One region of the Sporofaciens sp. SGI.106 genome, then DNA from elsewhere that is predicted to be linked to it. Evidence: predicted binding sites of a transcription regulator. Region 1 holds the regulator's gene; the other holds the start of a gene.

Region 1 (7,854 bases):
CCGGGAAGACACATCCCAGTACCAGAATCGGCTTCATAAGATCATGCTCTCTCATAAAAAGCGCCTCGTCTGCGGTTGCCACCGCGTATCCCCAGACATAATCCCTGGGTTCCAGTATTCTTCCAACCTGAACAGCACCGTGTCCATAAGCATCCGTTTTCACTACTGCGATCATCTTCGTATCCGGATGCAGGTTTCGCCTCATCATTTCCATATTATATTCTATGGCATCCAGATTCACTCTTGCACAAACTCTGCTATATTTCTTCATTTAATCCTCCTCCAATTTTCTCAAAACTACTGCCAGATTCTCCGCCAGATCCCGCGCCAGCACGCTGTATGCCCCTTTTTGCTTTCTGGCCGCATCCCCGGCCAATCCATGGAGATATGCGCCCAGGACACCTGCCTCATAAACATCTGTGCCCTGTGAAAGGAGTCCTCCGATAATGCCGGCAAGAACATCTCCCGAGCCTGCCTTTGCCATGGCAGCATTACCTGAGAGGTTCAAAGCCGTGTGCCTTCCCTCACATGCCGTGAGAGTTCGGGCATCCTTCAGCACACAGGTGACCGGATAGTTTTTCACAAACTCCTCCAACATTTCTCTTTTATTCTCCCTGAGTTCCGATACCGGTTTCTTTAAAATCCTGGACATTTCTTTCATATGTGGAGTAAATACAAATTGGTTTTCCCTCAGATCTTTCATATATTTTGGATTTTCTGCCAGTAGATTCAGTCCATCCGCATCAATCACACATGGAACAGCCACATACTCCAGGGTAGTGCGCAGAAGCTTTTTCGCCAGATCTGTCGTCCCGATTCCGGAACCGATGACAACTGTATCTGCCCATCGGAGCAGGGAAATTAACTCTCTCTCATCGAACAAATCATAAGTCGTTATAATTGCTTCCGGAAGGAGCTGCTGAAGAATCATTCGATTTTCTTCTGCCGTGTAGATCTGCACCAGTCCGGCGCCTGTCATATATGCCGCATATGCATTCAGCCAGGCTGCTCCCGCCATCCCCTTACTGCCTGCAATCACAAGCAATCTTCCATAGGTTCCTTTATGGGAATCTTCCCTGCGCTCCGGCATCATTTTCTTAATATCCTTCTCCTCCAGGGCACAGACTGTATGAATATCCTCATCCAGGCATTCTGTATTGATACCGATATCCGTTACGATTACCTCACCGGCCATCTGCCGTCCCGGATCCATATAGAGCCCCAGTTTTCCCCTCTGAAAGGTTACTGTCACATCTGCATGAAATGCATGCCCCAGTATTCTTCCGTCTGCCGCACTGATTCCCGACGGCACATCCACGGCAAACCTGACTGCCTCTGCCTGATTCATCTCTTCAATCAACTCGCCATATCTTCCCTCTATATCTCTATTCAATCCTACGCCAAATAAGGCGTCTACTATGACACTATATTTTCCGGATTTCCATTCACTGACTGTTCCTCCTGCTTTTTCAAACAAATCCATCTGATACACTGTCTCCGGGGTCCTGCTCTCCATGCGTCCCGCCAGAACCGCCTTAACAGAATATCCTTTCTCCAGCAGCATCCTTGCAATCGCAAATCCATCTCCACCATTATTGCCGGAGCCACACACAATGCACACATCTGACAGATCTGTTTTTCGATCTTCCATAACTTCCACACAGGCTCTTGCTGCATGCTCCATCAGTTCCAGAGATGGAATCCCAAGATCACAGATGGTGTGGCGGTCCGCCTCCTTCATCTGATTTCCATCCGGTAAATATATCATATCTCTTTTCCTCCTCTTATTTTCAGCCTGACTATACGCAAAAGACGTGTAAAGAAAGCCTGCACAGCACAGACCGACATTACACGTCCCACTTTCGTTTCAAGACTCACTCTATTCTGTTTTATGCTCCTCGTTATATCGGCTGATATTATAGGATAACCTCATCAGACTCTCTGACAGATGAACATTTTCAACAATGACATGTTCCGGCAGATTCAAATCTGTATGAGCAAAGTTCCAGATTGCTCTGACTCCATGCTCTACCAGTTCATTTGCAACGTCAATCGCTTTTGCCTTCGGTATAGTAAGTGCGGCAATCTCAATATCATTTTTGCCTATAAACTCTCTCAATTCACTCATCATTCGAATCGGAACACCACGAATGGACACACCTGCAAGGGTAGGATTTACATCAAATATCCCTTTCAGAACAAATCCTCTCTTTTCAAATGCCGCATAATTTGCCAGAGCCTGTCCCAGGTTACCGGCTCCGATAATAATCATATTATGGTTCTTCTCAAGCCCCAGGATTTTCCCGATCTCCGTGTATAAATATTTTACATTATATCCGTATCCCTGTTGTCCAAATCCACCAAAATTATTCAGATCCTGTCGAATCTGGGATGCCGTCACCTTCATCTGCTTACTCAGCTCATTTGAGGAAATACGTTCTACACCATTTTCAAGCAACTCGCCCAAATAGCGATAGTATCTTGGAAGTCTTCGTATTACAGCCTGAGAAATTTCTCTTTCTTCCACTAGTCTCACCTTCCCGATTTGTTTCTCTTCATAATATTATATAGAATTGTCAACTCAAAGTCAAACTTTTAGTTGTATTTTGCATAAATTTCGTTATAATTATTGTGAGTAATACTAGGTTTAGGAGGTCATGCCATGATTTTATCATGCCATAACATCAAAAAAGCTTTTGGAGAAGAAGTCATTGTAAAACATGGCTCTTTTCATATAGAAGAACACGAAAAAGCAGCACTGGTGGGTCTCAATGGTGCCGGCAAATCCACGATTCTTAAGATGATCGTGGGGGAACTTTCCCTGGATGACGGTTCTGTCACTCTTGCCAAAGGAAAGACTCTCGGATATCTGTCCCAGCACCAGGAAGTCACTACCGGTCATACGATTTACGAAGAAGTAAAAACTGCCAAGGCAGATGTCATCGAGATGGAGCGTCAGATCCGCTCTATTGAAGAGGAATTATCATCTCTGTCCGGACAGGAGCTGGAAGACAGACTTACCACCTATCATCGGCTGACAGATACCTTTGAGCGGGAAAATGGATACGCTTACGAAAGCGAGATTACCGGAGTACTGAAAGGACTGGGATTTGAAGAGTCTGAATTTGGGAAACCGGTCGACACCCTCTCCGGCGGTCAGAAGACCCGTGTCGCGCTGGGTAAATTATTGCTGACACGCCCGGATGTCCTTCTTCTGGACGAGCCTACCAACCACCTGGATCTGAATTCTATTGCATGGCTGGAGACTTATCTTCTGAATTACCCGGGCGCCGTTCTCATTGTATCCCATGACCGTTATTTTCTGGACCGTGTCGTAACAAAGGTCATTGAAATCGAACTGGGAAATATCATGATGTTCCCCGGAAATTACACAGCCTTCGCACAGAAGAAACAGATGATCCGGGATGCCAGACTGAAAGAATATTTAAACCAGCAGCAGGAAATCAAACATCAGGAAGCCGTCATCGAAAAACTGCGCTCCTTCAATCGGGAAAAATCTATTAAGCGGGCAGAAAGCCGTGAAAAAATGCTGAACAAAATGACTCTGGTGGAGAAACCTGCAGAAATCCACAGTGAAATCCACCTGACACTTGAGCCTTCCTGTGTAAGCGGTAATGATGTACTCTCTGTAGAGAATTTGAGCAAATCCTTTCCGCCGCAGACATTATTTTCCAATATAAGCTTCGAGATTAAACGCGGGGAACACGTAGCAATAATCGGTGATAATGGAACGGGAAAGACCACACTGCTCAAGATACTGAATCAGGTACTTCCGGCAGACAGCGGTACATTTACCCTGGGAACGAACGTCAAAATCGGATATTACGACCAGGAGCATCACGTCCTTCACATGGACAAGACCATTTTTGAGGAAATATCCGATGATTACCCCTCTCTTACCAACACCCAGATTCGTAATATGCTGGCAGCATTTCTGTTTACAGGCGACGACGTCTTTAAACTGATCGGGGATTTGAGCGGTGGAGAAAGAGGTCGGGTATCTCTTGCAAAACTCATGCTCTCAGAAGCGAATTTTCTGATTCTGGATGAGCCTACCAACCACCTTGATATAGCTTCCAAAGAAATACTGGAAAAAGCCCTCAACGATTACACCGGCACCGTGTTATACGTTTCCCACGACCGTTATTTCATCAACCAGACCGCCTCACGAATTCTGGATCTGGTGAACCAGACCTTTGTAAATTATATAGGAAATTACGATTACTATCTGGAGAAAAAAGAAGAACTGACCGCCGCCTATGCCGGTCAGACCATTTCCGAATCCAGTATTTCAGGAAAAAGAGCCGCTGTCACTGCAACCAATCCCTCCACTTCTGCCGTATCCGAATCCAAGCTGAGCTGGCAGGAACAAAAAGAACAGCAGGCGAAAGAACGAAAACGCCTGAACGATCTGAAAAAGACAGAAAACCGGATCACCGAACTGGAAGAACGGGATGTTGAAATTGATGAACTAATGGCTCAGGAAGAGGTATACACTAATTCCGTCCGGTGTCAGGAACTGGCACAGGAAAAAGCAGCGATCGCCGATGAACTGGCTGAGCTTTATGAACGCTGGGAGGAACTTGCAGAGTAAACTGAACAAAAAGGTACACCGCAAATGTTAATTGGGGACGTAGCAAAATGCATTTTGCTACGTCCCCAATTAACTTACAATCTTTTCGCAATTGCCTTAATAAACTCCTCACTGTTCAGCACCGTCGGATTCTCCATCGTTGTGATCAGCGCCAGATCCTTTGTCATCTCGCCACCTTCGATCGTGTCAATGGTAGCTTTCTCCAGACGGTCTGCAAACGCCATCAGCTCTGCATTTCCATCCAACTCACCACGTTTTCTTAGAGCTCCTGTCCATGCGAATATGGTTGCAACTGAGTTCGTGGAGGTTTCCTCTCCCTTCAAATGTTTGTAATAGTGGCGCTGTACGGTTCCGTGAGCAGCCTCATACTCATAATATCCGTCCGGTGACACCAGTACGGAAGTCATCATGGCAAGAGAACCAAATGCAGATGATACCATGTCACTCATTACATCCCCGTCGTAATTCTTACATGCCCAGATGTAACCGCCCTCGGATTTCATTACACGTGCAACGGCATCATCGATCAGAGTATAGAAATATGTAATACCAGCCGCATCAAATTTTTCTTTATATTCCGCATCAAAGATTTCCTGGAAAATATCCTTGAATGTGTGGTCATATTTTTTAGAAATAGTGTCTTTGGTAGCAAACCAGAGATCCTGCTTTGTATCCAGTGCATAGTTGAAGCAGCTTCTTGCGAAACTTTCGATGGAATCACACAGATTATGCATGCCCTGTGCCACGCCCGGTCCTGCGTAATTATGTACGAGTTCTCTTGTCTCTGTTCCATCTTCGGCAGTATAGACCAGTTCTACCTTTCCAGGTCCCGGAATCTTCATCTCGGTGTTTTTATAAACATCACCGTATGCATGTCTTGCAATGGTAATCGGCTTCTTCCAGTTCTTAACGCAAGGCTCAATTCCTTTTACAACGATCGGTGCACGGAATACGGTTCCATCCAGTATAGCACGGATGGTTCCATTCGGGCTCTTCCACATTTCTTTCAGGTTATACTCCGTCATACGTGCAGCATTCGGTGTGATGGTAGCACATTTTACTGCCACTTTATACTTTTTCGTTGCATTGGCAGAATCAATAGTTACCTGATCATTTGTCTCGTTACGATGCTCCAGTCCCAGATCATAATACTCTGTGTTGAGTTCAATAAATGGTTCCAGAAGATTGTCCTTGATCATCTTCCAGAGGATTCTCGTCATCTCGTCTCCATCCATCTCTACAATAGGGGTTGTCATTTTAATCTTTGCCATTGCCTTCAGCTCCTTTTCGATATTCTATACTCTAAATTTCTAAGCTCTGTTAAATCTTAATTATTGTTATTCTTCATTCATGTGGAGATTTGCCATTACCTTAATAATATGCTCATTCGCCAGTTTCTCGGCCAGAACCTCATCCTTACTCTTGATTGCATCCAGTATTCCCCGGTGCTCTGCTATGGACTTCTCTGCCCGGTCTTTGGCACCTACTGACATTGTTCTTGCAATCTGCACATACTTGTGAAAATCTGATAGAACATGCTCCAGTATACGGCTGTTGGAGGCCTCGTACAGTACCTTGTGGAACTTACCGTCCAGATCGGATACCTGTTTCGCCTTCTCATTTCCTTCTTTTTTCAGATGAAATTCTGACAAAAGTATGATCTCTTCCAGTTCCTCAATCTGTTCATCAGTAATATGTCTGGTTGCCCACCGTGCGCATAATCCTTCCAGCATGGAGCGGATCGTATAAATATCATGCACATCTTTAGGTGTAATTCCAGTCACATATGCTCCTTTATTCGGGATGATCGTAACCAGTCCTTCCAGCTCCAGTTGTCTTAATGCTTCCCGGACCGGCGTCCTGCTGACTCCCAGCTCTTCTCCGATAGAGATTTCCCTTAATTCTTCATGCTCCTTATATTTTCCGGATAAAATATCCTCTCTCAGTTTCCGAAACACTCTTCCCCTCAGTGAGCGATCCTGATATTCTTCCATGATTTGCCTCTTTCCGGAGTTTCCCCCAATTGATACTACAGCAATTCCACGCCCAGCTTCTTACAGGCATCATCAATTACCTTAAGCAGCTCGTCGTCTGTCAATACGGTAACTCGTCCGCTTTCATATTCCTCATCCACCCAGGCTTTTACCATAGCTACAAGCTCCGTATTCTTATCTACCTGCTTCTCCTGTGGAAGGCGAAAATATGTATTGATCCAGTGTGCGATTCCCGCAAGTCCTGATGTATTGGATACTGCTACAAGCGGTGGACGGTTCAGGAATTTGTCAGTATCAAATACATTGTAGATCTCCTCATTTTTCAAAAGACCATCCGCGTGGATTCCTGCTCTTGTCACATTGAAATTCCTTCCGACAAACGGTGTCCTGGATGGAATCGTGTAACCGATTTCTTTCTCATAATACTCTGCCAGCTCTGTAATGACTGTGGTATCCATTCCATCCAGAGTACCCCGAAGCTGCGCATACTCAAATACCATAGCCTCAAGCGGAGTATTGCCGGTACGCTCTCCGATTCCGAAGAGGGAACAGTTCACGCCGCTGGCTCCATACAGCCATGCTGTAGTAGAGTTGCTGACTGCCTTATAAAAATCATTATGTCCATGGAATTCAATCTGTTCACTTGGTACGCCCGCATGTACACGAATACCGTAAATAATACCCGGAATAGACCTCGGAATCACAGCTCCCGGATAGTTAACACCATATCCCATGGTATCACAGACACGAATCTTTACCGGAATCTGATATTCCTCCTGAAGTTTCATAAGCTCCAGACAGAATGGAATTACAAATCCGTAGATATCAGAGCGGGTTATATCCTCCAGATGACACCTCGGACTGATTCCCGTCTCCAGGCATTCACGGATAACGGAGAGGTAATGATTCATACATTCTCTTCTTGTCATCTTAAGCTTATAAAAAATATGGTAATCGGAACAGCTTACCAAAATTCCTGTCTCCTTCATACCGATATCTTTCACCAGTTCAAAATCCTTCTTACTTGCACGGATCCAACTGGTCACTTCCGGGAATTCATACCCTCTTTCCATACACTTATAAACGGCATCTCTATCCTTCTTGCTGTATAAGAAAAATTCACTCTGTCGAATCTTTCCTTTTGGACCGCCCAGTTTATGAAAATAATCGTACAATGTTACAATCTGCTCTGTACTATACGGTGCTCTTGACTGCTGACCATCACGGAATGTCGTATCCGTAATC
Region 2 (7,854 bases), on a different contig from region 1:
GAACCGCTCACTCATTAATGCACGGGTATGGTTGGGAGTGGGTACGGCTGTAAAGTCGTTTTATAAGACCGAGAATCGCAAAGGACGGCTGATGCAGTTTATGATTCACAGCATTTTTAAGAGAGAGATTGCAAAAAAGCAGAGAGAAATGCAGATACAGGGATTGAAATGAAAAAATATTTTTTCACCCTTTTGTGTACTATGTATAAGCCGGAAAAAGAGAATAATTGCAAAAAAAACTGAGGAAATTAACAAAAATGTTTGATTTCCTCTTTATTTTATTGTTTATTTATATTAATATAGGAATGAATAGTATGCATATCGGTGAAAATATATAATAAACACATTGTGAAAAATGCATATTGAAATGAGTGGAGGAGATGGAATATGATATCTAATCAGATACTTCAAAACACAATCGATGGTTTAAAAGGGATTACACGTATTGATTTGTGCGTAATGGATACAGATGGAAAATCTCTTGCAAGTACATTTGCTGAGCAGGGGAACTATGAAGATGCAGTACTCTCTTTTGTGGAATCACCGGCAGACAGTCAGGTAGTACAGGGATATCAGTTTTTTAAGATATTTGATGAGCATCAGTTGGAGTATGTCCTTCTTGCCAACGGCGGTACGGAGGATGTATATATGGTGGGTAAGATAGCGGCATTTCAGATTCAGAATCTTCTGGTGGCATATAAAGAGCGATTTGATAAGGATAATTTTATTAAAAATCTGTTGCTTGATAATCTGCTTCTGGTGGATATATATAATCGTGCCAAAAAATTACATATTGACACTGATGTAAGACGTGTTATCTTTATTGTTGAGACGGAGCATGAAAAAGATAGTAATACTCTGGATAATGTCCGGGGGCTTTTGGGAAATAAGGCCAAAGATTTTATCACGGCAGTAGATGAGAAAGATATTATTGTTGTGAAAGAGCTTGGAGTAAATGATGGACATATCGAACTTGACAGGATGGCAAATGAGATGCTTGAACTCCTTAAGGGAGAGGGGGAAGAGGATGTCCGTATTGCCTATGGTACGATTGTCAATGATATTAAGGAAGTTTCCAAATCTTATAAAGAGGCGAAACTTGCGTTGGATGTAGGTAAGATATTTTTTGATGAGAAGAAGGTGATTGCTTACAGTACGCTGGGAATAGGACGTTTGATCTACCAACTTCCAATTCCGCTTTGCAAGATGTTTATTCGTGAGATTTTTGAGGGGAAATCTCCGGATGAATTTGATGAGGAGACACTTACGACGATTAACAAGTTCTTCGAGAATAGTCTGAACGTGTCTGAGACCTCCAGACAGCTTTATATTCATAGAAATACACTGGTGTACAGACTGGACAAGCTTCAGAAAAGTACCGGTCTGGATTTGCGGGTGTTTGAGGATGCGATTACTTTTAAAATTGCGCTGATGGTAGTTAAATATATGAAGTATATGGAGTCGTTGGAGTATTAGTAATTAGGAGGAAAGTATGATTGAATTAAAAGAAGTAACGAAAGAGTACTCGAAAGGGGTTGCTGCTCTGAACGGTGTGAATTTGAAAATCGAACGGGGCGAATTTGTTTTTATTGTAGGAGACAGCGGTTCCGGTAAATCAACACTGATTCGTCTGATCATGAAAGAGCTGGAGCCCACATCGGGAAAAATTGTTGTGAATGGACAGGATCTGGGAAGATTAAAACACAGACAGATTCCTATGTACCGCAGAGGTATCGGAGTAGTATTTCAGGATTTCCGGCTTCTGAAAGATAGAAATATATATGAGAATATTGCATTTGCACAGCGTGTTGTTGAAACACCGACCCGTGTGATAAAGAAGAAGGTACCGGCAGCACTTTCGCTGGTAGGACTTGCACAGAAGTACAAATCCTATCCGAAGGAGTTGTCGGGTGGAGAACAGCAGCGTGTTGCAATTGCAAGAGCGATTGTAAACGAGCCTGCGATTCTTTTGGCTGACGAGCCTACTGGTAACCTTGATCCGACGAATTCATGGGAGATTATGAAATTGTTGGAAGAGGCAAATGAAAGGGGAACGACAGTGTTGGTTGTAACTCATAACCAGGAGATTGTAAACGAGATGCAAAAACGAGTAGTTACAATGAAGAAAGGTGTCATCGTCAGCGACGAGCAAAAAGGTGGGTATAGAAATGAGGATTAGTACAATCGGATATTCAACAAAACAGGGGTTTAAGAACATAGGAAGAAATAAAATGTTCTCTGTTGCATCTATTGCGACTATGGCGGCATGTATCTTCCTGTTTGGATTATTCTTCTCTATCGTAACCAATTTTAATTATATTGTTAAGAAAGCAGAAGAAGGAGTTGCAATCACGGTATTTTTTGATGAAGATGCGACTGAGAGTCAGATTAAAAAAATTGGTGAAGAGCTTAAGAATTATGATGGAGTAAATGAAGTGAATTATGTGTCGGCAGATGATGCGTGGGATTCATTTAAAGAGGATTATTTTAAAGAGTCTGCAGATTTGGCAGATGGATTTAAGGATGATAATCCGCTTGGTAATTCTGACAACTATGAGGTGTACATGTCTGATGTGGCAAAGCAGAAAGATGTTGTTGCCTTTGCGGAGAAACTGGATGGTGTCCGTAAGGTAAATAAATCCGATGTAGTTGCCAAGACTCTTACCAGCATTAATAAACTGATTGGATATGTTTCGGTTGCGATTATTGCTATATTGCTTGCAGTTTCCATTTTCCTGATCAGCAATACGGTAACCATGGGTATTACGGTTAGACGTGAAGAGATTGCAATTATGAAATATATCGGCGCTAAAGATAGTTTTGTGCGGGCACCTTTTGTTATAGAAGGTCTTGTGATTGGTTTGATCGGTGCAATCATTCCGTTGGTATTTTTATATTTTGCTTATGATAAAGCAGTGCAGTACGTAATGACGAAATTCAGTTTGCTGAATAATATTATGGAATTCCTTCCGGTTATGCAGGTTTATCGTACACTTCTTCCGGTTGGTCTTGCGCTTGGTGTGGGAATTGGTTTTGTAGGAAGTACATTTACGATCCGCAAACATCTGAAGGTATAGAAGATTGTTTTTGTGGGAGAAATGGAATATAGAGTAATTTGTAAGGGTAGAATAAAAAGGGAGAAGAGATATGCGTAAAAAAAGATTATTGAGTTTTTTGCTGGTTCTGATGATGTCATTTGGCATGGTGCTTCAGGTTCATGCAACAACTATTGATGAGGCAAAGCAGAAGGATAGTGAGCTTCAGTCGCAGAAGAGCGCAGCGGAGTCCGAAAAGAAGGCATTAGCTGATCAACTGAATACGATTATTAATGAGATGGAGCAGACAAAGCAGAATATTGCGACCAAGCAGGAAGAGATTGATCAGAAAGAAACAGAACTGATTCAGGCGCAGATTGATGAAAATAATCAATATGAGAGTATGAAAAAGCGTATCAAGTATATGTACGAAAATGGAAATACTCAGTTTATTGAAATTCTGTTTGAGTCAAAAAGTATTGGAGATTTTTTGAATAATGCCGAGTATATTACCAAGATTTCCGAGTATGACAGAGATATGCTGATAGAGTTCCAAAAGACTGTAGAATCCGTGGAAGAACAGCAGAGAGTGTTGGAGGAAGAAAGAAAAAATCTGGAAGAGATGCAGAATCAGCTTCAGTCAAAGCAGACAGAGGTTCAGCAGCTGATTGAAAGCAAAAGTGCTGAGATCAGTAGTCTGGAAGCAGAAATTGGTGAGAATGCAGCAAAACTGAAGGCATTGCAGGAAGAAGCAGAGAGACAGAGGAGACTTCAGCAGGAGGCAGCTGCAGCAGCATCAGGGAATAATTCGAGTTCGGGAAGCAGTTCCGGTGGCAGCAGCTCAGGTGGTGGAAGCAGTAGTTCCGGTGGGGCGGGTCCATCTATTCCGGCAAGCGGTAATGGGCGTTTGATTAATCCGTGTCCGTCCGCATACATAAGCAGTGAGTTTGGTGGAAGACAGTCTCCGGGAGGAATCGGAAGTACAAATCATAAAGGACGCGACTATGCGGCGGCATCAGGCAGTCCGATTTATGCGGCGGCTTCCGGTACAGTAACAACTGTTGGATATAACTCAGTGCGTGGTAACTATTTAGTTATCAACCATGGTGATATTGCAACTTTATATCAGCACTGCAGTGCAATCTATGTAAGCAGTGGTCAGTATGTAAGCTGTGGACAGAATATTGCTGCGGTAGGTTCAACGGGAGCATCAACAGGACCGCATCTTCATTTTGAAGTGCATGTAGATGGAACTCCGGTAGACCCGAGATTATATCTGTAAGCAGGAGAAGACATGAAACAAAATAAAGGATTTATAAAAGGGGCGCTTTTTGGCGCCCTTACTGTATTATTAGTAATGGGAATCCTGTCCTGTGGGATGCAATTTGCAGGAGGAACTGAAGGTGAGAATCAGTCGAAAAACCGCGAAGTGATCGGAAAGTCAGAAGAAACGAAAATTACTCTTCTAAAAACGCTTATTGATCACTATTATCGTGGTGATGTGGATGAGGAAGCACTTCAGGAGGGATTATATAAAGGATATATAGAAGCTTTGGGGGACCCGTATTCTGCATATTACGATGAAGAAGAAACAAAAGAATTGAACGAAGCCATTACTGGTGAGTTTTGCGGCATAGGTGCGTTGATGAGTCAGGATAAATCCACCGGTCTGATTACAATTGTTCAGGTATACGAGAATTCGCCAGCTTCAGAGGCGGGCTTAAAAGAAAAGGATATTCTCTATAAAGTGGATGGTAAGGATATACTTGATAAGAATTTGAATGAGGTTGTAAATAAAGTCCGGGGAGAAGAAGGAACAACGGTTGAACTGACCGTTCTCAGGGGTGAGGATGGAAAAGAAATAACGTTGACGGCTACACGAAGGGTCATTCAGACGCATACAGTAGAGAGTCGGGTATTGGAAGGCAATATTGGAGTTCTCGGTGTGTCAGAATTTGGCACGGTTACAAAAGATCAGTATATAACTGCGCTTGAGGAACTGGAAAATCAGGGGATACAGGGACTCGTTGTGGATCTCCGGGGAAATCCGGGAGGAAGCCTGGATGTAGTTGTAGATATTCTGGATGAGATGCTTCCGGAGGGAATGATTGTATCTGTGAAGGATAAGAATGGAAAAGTGGAAGAATATACTTCGGATGACGAACATCAATTCCGCAAACCGCTGGTAGTTCTTGTAGACGGCAACAGTGCCAGTGCATCGGAAATTTATGCGGGCGCTATTCAGGATTATGGAATTGGACAGATCGTCGGCACACAGACTTATGGAAAAGGAGTAGTCCAGCAGGTTTATGATTTGAAAGATGGAAGTTGCGTGAAACTGACTATTGCAGAATATCTTACGCCCAAAGGAAGAAGTATAGATGGCGAGGGGATTACACCTGATGAAGAAGTGGAGTATGAGTGGGATGAGAATCGCCCCGATTATGATAATCAGTTGGAAAAAGCTTTGGAAATAATCAAAAGTCAGTTATAAAGAATAATCAAAAGTTATGGAAATGCTATGGCTGGGAATTTGAGATTTTATAATAAATTTCAGGTTCCCGGTCTTTTTTTGTGGCATGTGAAAGTATTGACAATCTCGGCTTTGTATGTTATGATTAGACCAGAGTTCAAACTGTGGTCTAAAATGCAAAGAGGAGAGCAAAATGAAGCCGTTAGTTACCAATATACAGAAATATTCCATTCACGACGGAGATGGGATCCGTACCAGTGTTTTTTTTAAAGGATGTCCTTTGAAATGTATGTGGTGTCACAATCCGGAGACACAGAATTTTAATAAGCAGGTTCTTACGAATCGCGAGAAATGTGTGGTATGCAGAACCTGTGAAAAGGCCTGCCCGAATGGAGCGATTCGGTTGGAAGACGGCAAGATGGTGACAGATCGAGTATTGTGTGAGGCGTGCGGAACCTGCACAGAATATTGTCTGTTGAATATCAGAGAAATTGCCGGGAAGGAATATGAGGTTAAAGAACTGGTCAAAGAGCTGAAAAAGGATCTGATGTTTTATGAACAGTCCGGCGGAGGGGTTACCTTATCAGGTGGAGAAGTAATGTGCATGAATATGGATTACATAGAGGCTCTTGTGAAAACCCTGGATCATCAGGGAATAACTGTGACGATCGATACCTGTGGGTATGCGCCATACGAGAATTTTAAGAGAATACTCCCTTATGTGAATACTTTTCTGTATGATATAAAGGCAATTGACAACGAAGTACATAAGAGATTCGTTGGAGTTGATAATAGTCTGATACTGGAGAACCTGGAAAAACTGAGTGAAGACCAGGGGCGTATCTATATCAGAATTCCCACGATAAAAGGGGTGAATGCGGATGATATGAGTATGCAGGCAGTGATTGACTGGCTGAAAACTCATAATATAAATGTGGCACAGGTAAATCTTCTGCCTTACCACAATACCGGCAGCAGCAAATATGGAAGACTTGAGACGGAATATGAGGGACAATTTTTAAGCACGCCGGATAAAGAAGAAATGCAGCACTTTATGGAAATGTTCCAAAAAGCAGGATTCAACAACACAAAAATAGGAGGTTAAGGACATGGGAAAAAGAGGTATGAATGAACGTGTACAGGCACTTCGGGAATTGAGTGTTAATACACAGCCGCACATTGATCTGGAAAGAGCAAAGAGCGAGACGGAAACTTATAAGAAATATGAAGGTCAGTTGTCCATTCCGGAATTAAGAGGACAGGTACTGTATGATTATTTCTCAACTAAAACACTTTATATCGGTGAAGGAGAGCTGATCGTTGGAGAAAAGGGAGACAGCCCGCAGGCTGCACCGACTTTCCCGGAATTATGCTGCCATACAGTAGAAGACATGCATGTAATGAATGACCGTGAGCTTATCAGTTTTAAGGTAAAAGAGGAAGACTACAGTTATCAGGAAGAAGTTGTCATTCCTTACTGGGATAAACGTTCTACACGTTCTAAGATTGTTGCGAATATGACTCAGGAATGGAGAGATTGTTATGAAGCAGGTCTCTTTACCGAGTTCATGGAACAGAGAGGACCGGGACATACGGTAGGATCTTTTAAAATTTATGAAAAAGGTTTTCTGGACTATAAAGAAGATATCCAGAAAGCAATTGATGCGCTGGATTTCCAGAACGACCTGGAAGCATTTGACAAGAGAAATCAGCTTCGTGGTATGTCTAAAGCCTGCGATGCTATTATGATACTCGGCGAGCGCTATGCAGCATATGCGAGAGAACTTGCTGAAAAAGAGGCTGATCCGAAGAGAAAAGAAGAGCTGCTTCAGATTGCAGCAAACTGTGATGTAGTACCGGCACACAAACCGGAGACATACTGGCAGGCAATTCAGATGTACTGGTTCGTTCATCTGGGAGTAACTTCAGAACTGAATCCATGGGATGCGTACTCACCGGGACGTCTTGATCAGCATTTGAATCCGTTCTATGAGAAGGATGTAGAGGCTGGAATCCTGGACAATAAAAAAGCGCTGGAATTGCTGGAATGCCTCTGGGTAAAATTCAATAATCAGCCGGCTCCTCCGAAGGTAGGAATCACACTGAAAGAAAGCTCAACATACACAGACTTTGCCAACCTGAATACCGGTGGTATTACACCGGAAGGAGAAGATGGTGTCAACGAAGTCAGCTATCTGATTCTTGACTGTATGGATGAAATGAAGCTTCTTCAGCCAAGTTCCAATGTACAGATCAGCCGTAAGACACCACAGAAGTTTTTGAAGAGAGCCTGCGAAATTTCCCGTAAAGGATGGGGACAGCCTGCATTCTACAATACAGAGGCTG

The links. Region 1 encodes Rex, which represses fermentation and respiration genes when NADH is low (regulators of the CRP and FNR family bind a similar motif). Its sites were predicted from a motif close to ATTGTTAANTANTTAACAAT; they were not measured.
Region 2: ACQRCC_RS11500 (trans-4-hydroxy-L-proline dehydratase activase) is a predicted target of Rex. The motif match lies at 5,614-5,633, and genes of this name have one in related genera.

What each region holds. Positions count from the first base shown of each region.
Region 1 covers NZ_JBNPMZ010000001.1:69,885-77,738, reverse strand. The annotation lists gene alr (alanine racemase) at 1-271, opposite strand, end outside; gene ACQRCC_RS00330 (NAD(P)H-hydrate dehydratase) at 272-1,768, opposite strand; gene ACQRCC_RS00325 (redox-sensing transcriptional repressor Rex) at 1,880-2,527, opposite strand; gene ACQRCC_RS00320 (ABC-F family ATP-binding cassette domain-containing protein) at 2,663-4,615, shown strand; gene ACQRCC_RS00315 (NADP-dependent isocitrate dehydrogenase) at 4,690-5,886, opposite strand; gene ACQRCC_RS00310 (GntR family transcriptional regulator) at 5,953-6,609, opposite strand; gene ACQRCC_RS00305 (2-isopropylmalate synthase) at 6,645-7,854, opposite strand, start outside.
Region 2 covers NZ_JBNPMZ010000016.1:28,963-36,816, reverse strand. The annotation lists gene ACQRCC_RS11530 (WecB/TagA/CpsF family glycosyltransferase) at 1-172, shown strand, start outside; gene ACQRCC_RS11525 (PucR family transcriptional regulator) at 388-1,476, shown strand; gene ftsE (cell division ATP-binding protein FtsE) at 1,493-2,179, shown strand; gene ftsX (permease-like cell division protein FtsX) at 2,169-3,077, shown strand; gene ACQRCC_RS11510 (murein hydrolase activator EnvC family protein) at 3,148-4,317, shown strand; gene ACQRCC_RS11505 (S41 family peptidase) at 4,330-5,529, shown strand; gene ACQRCC_RS11500 (trans-4-hydroxy-L-proline dehydratase activase) at 5,702-6,613, shown strand; gene hypD (trans-4-hydroxy-L-proline dehydratase) at 6,618-7,854, shown strand, end outside.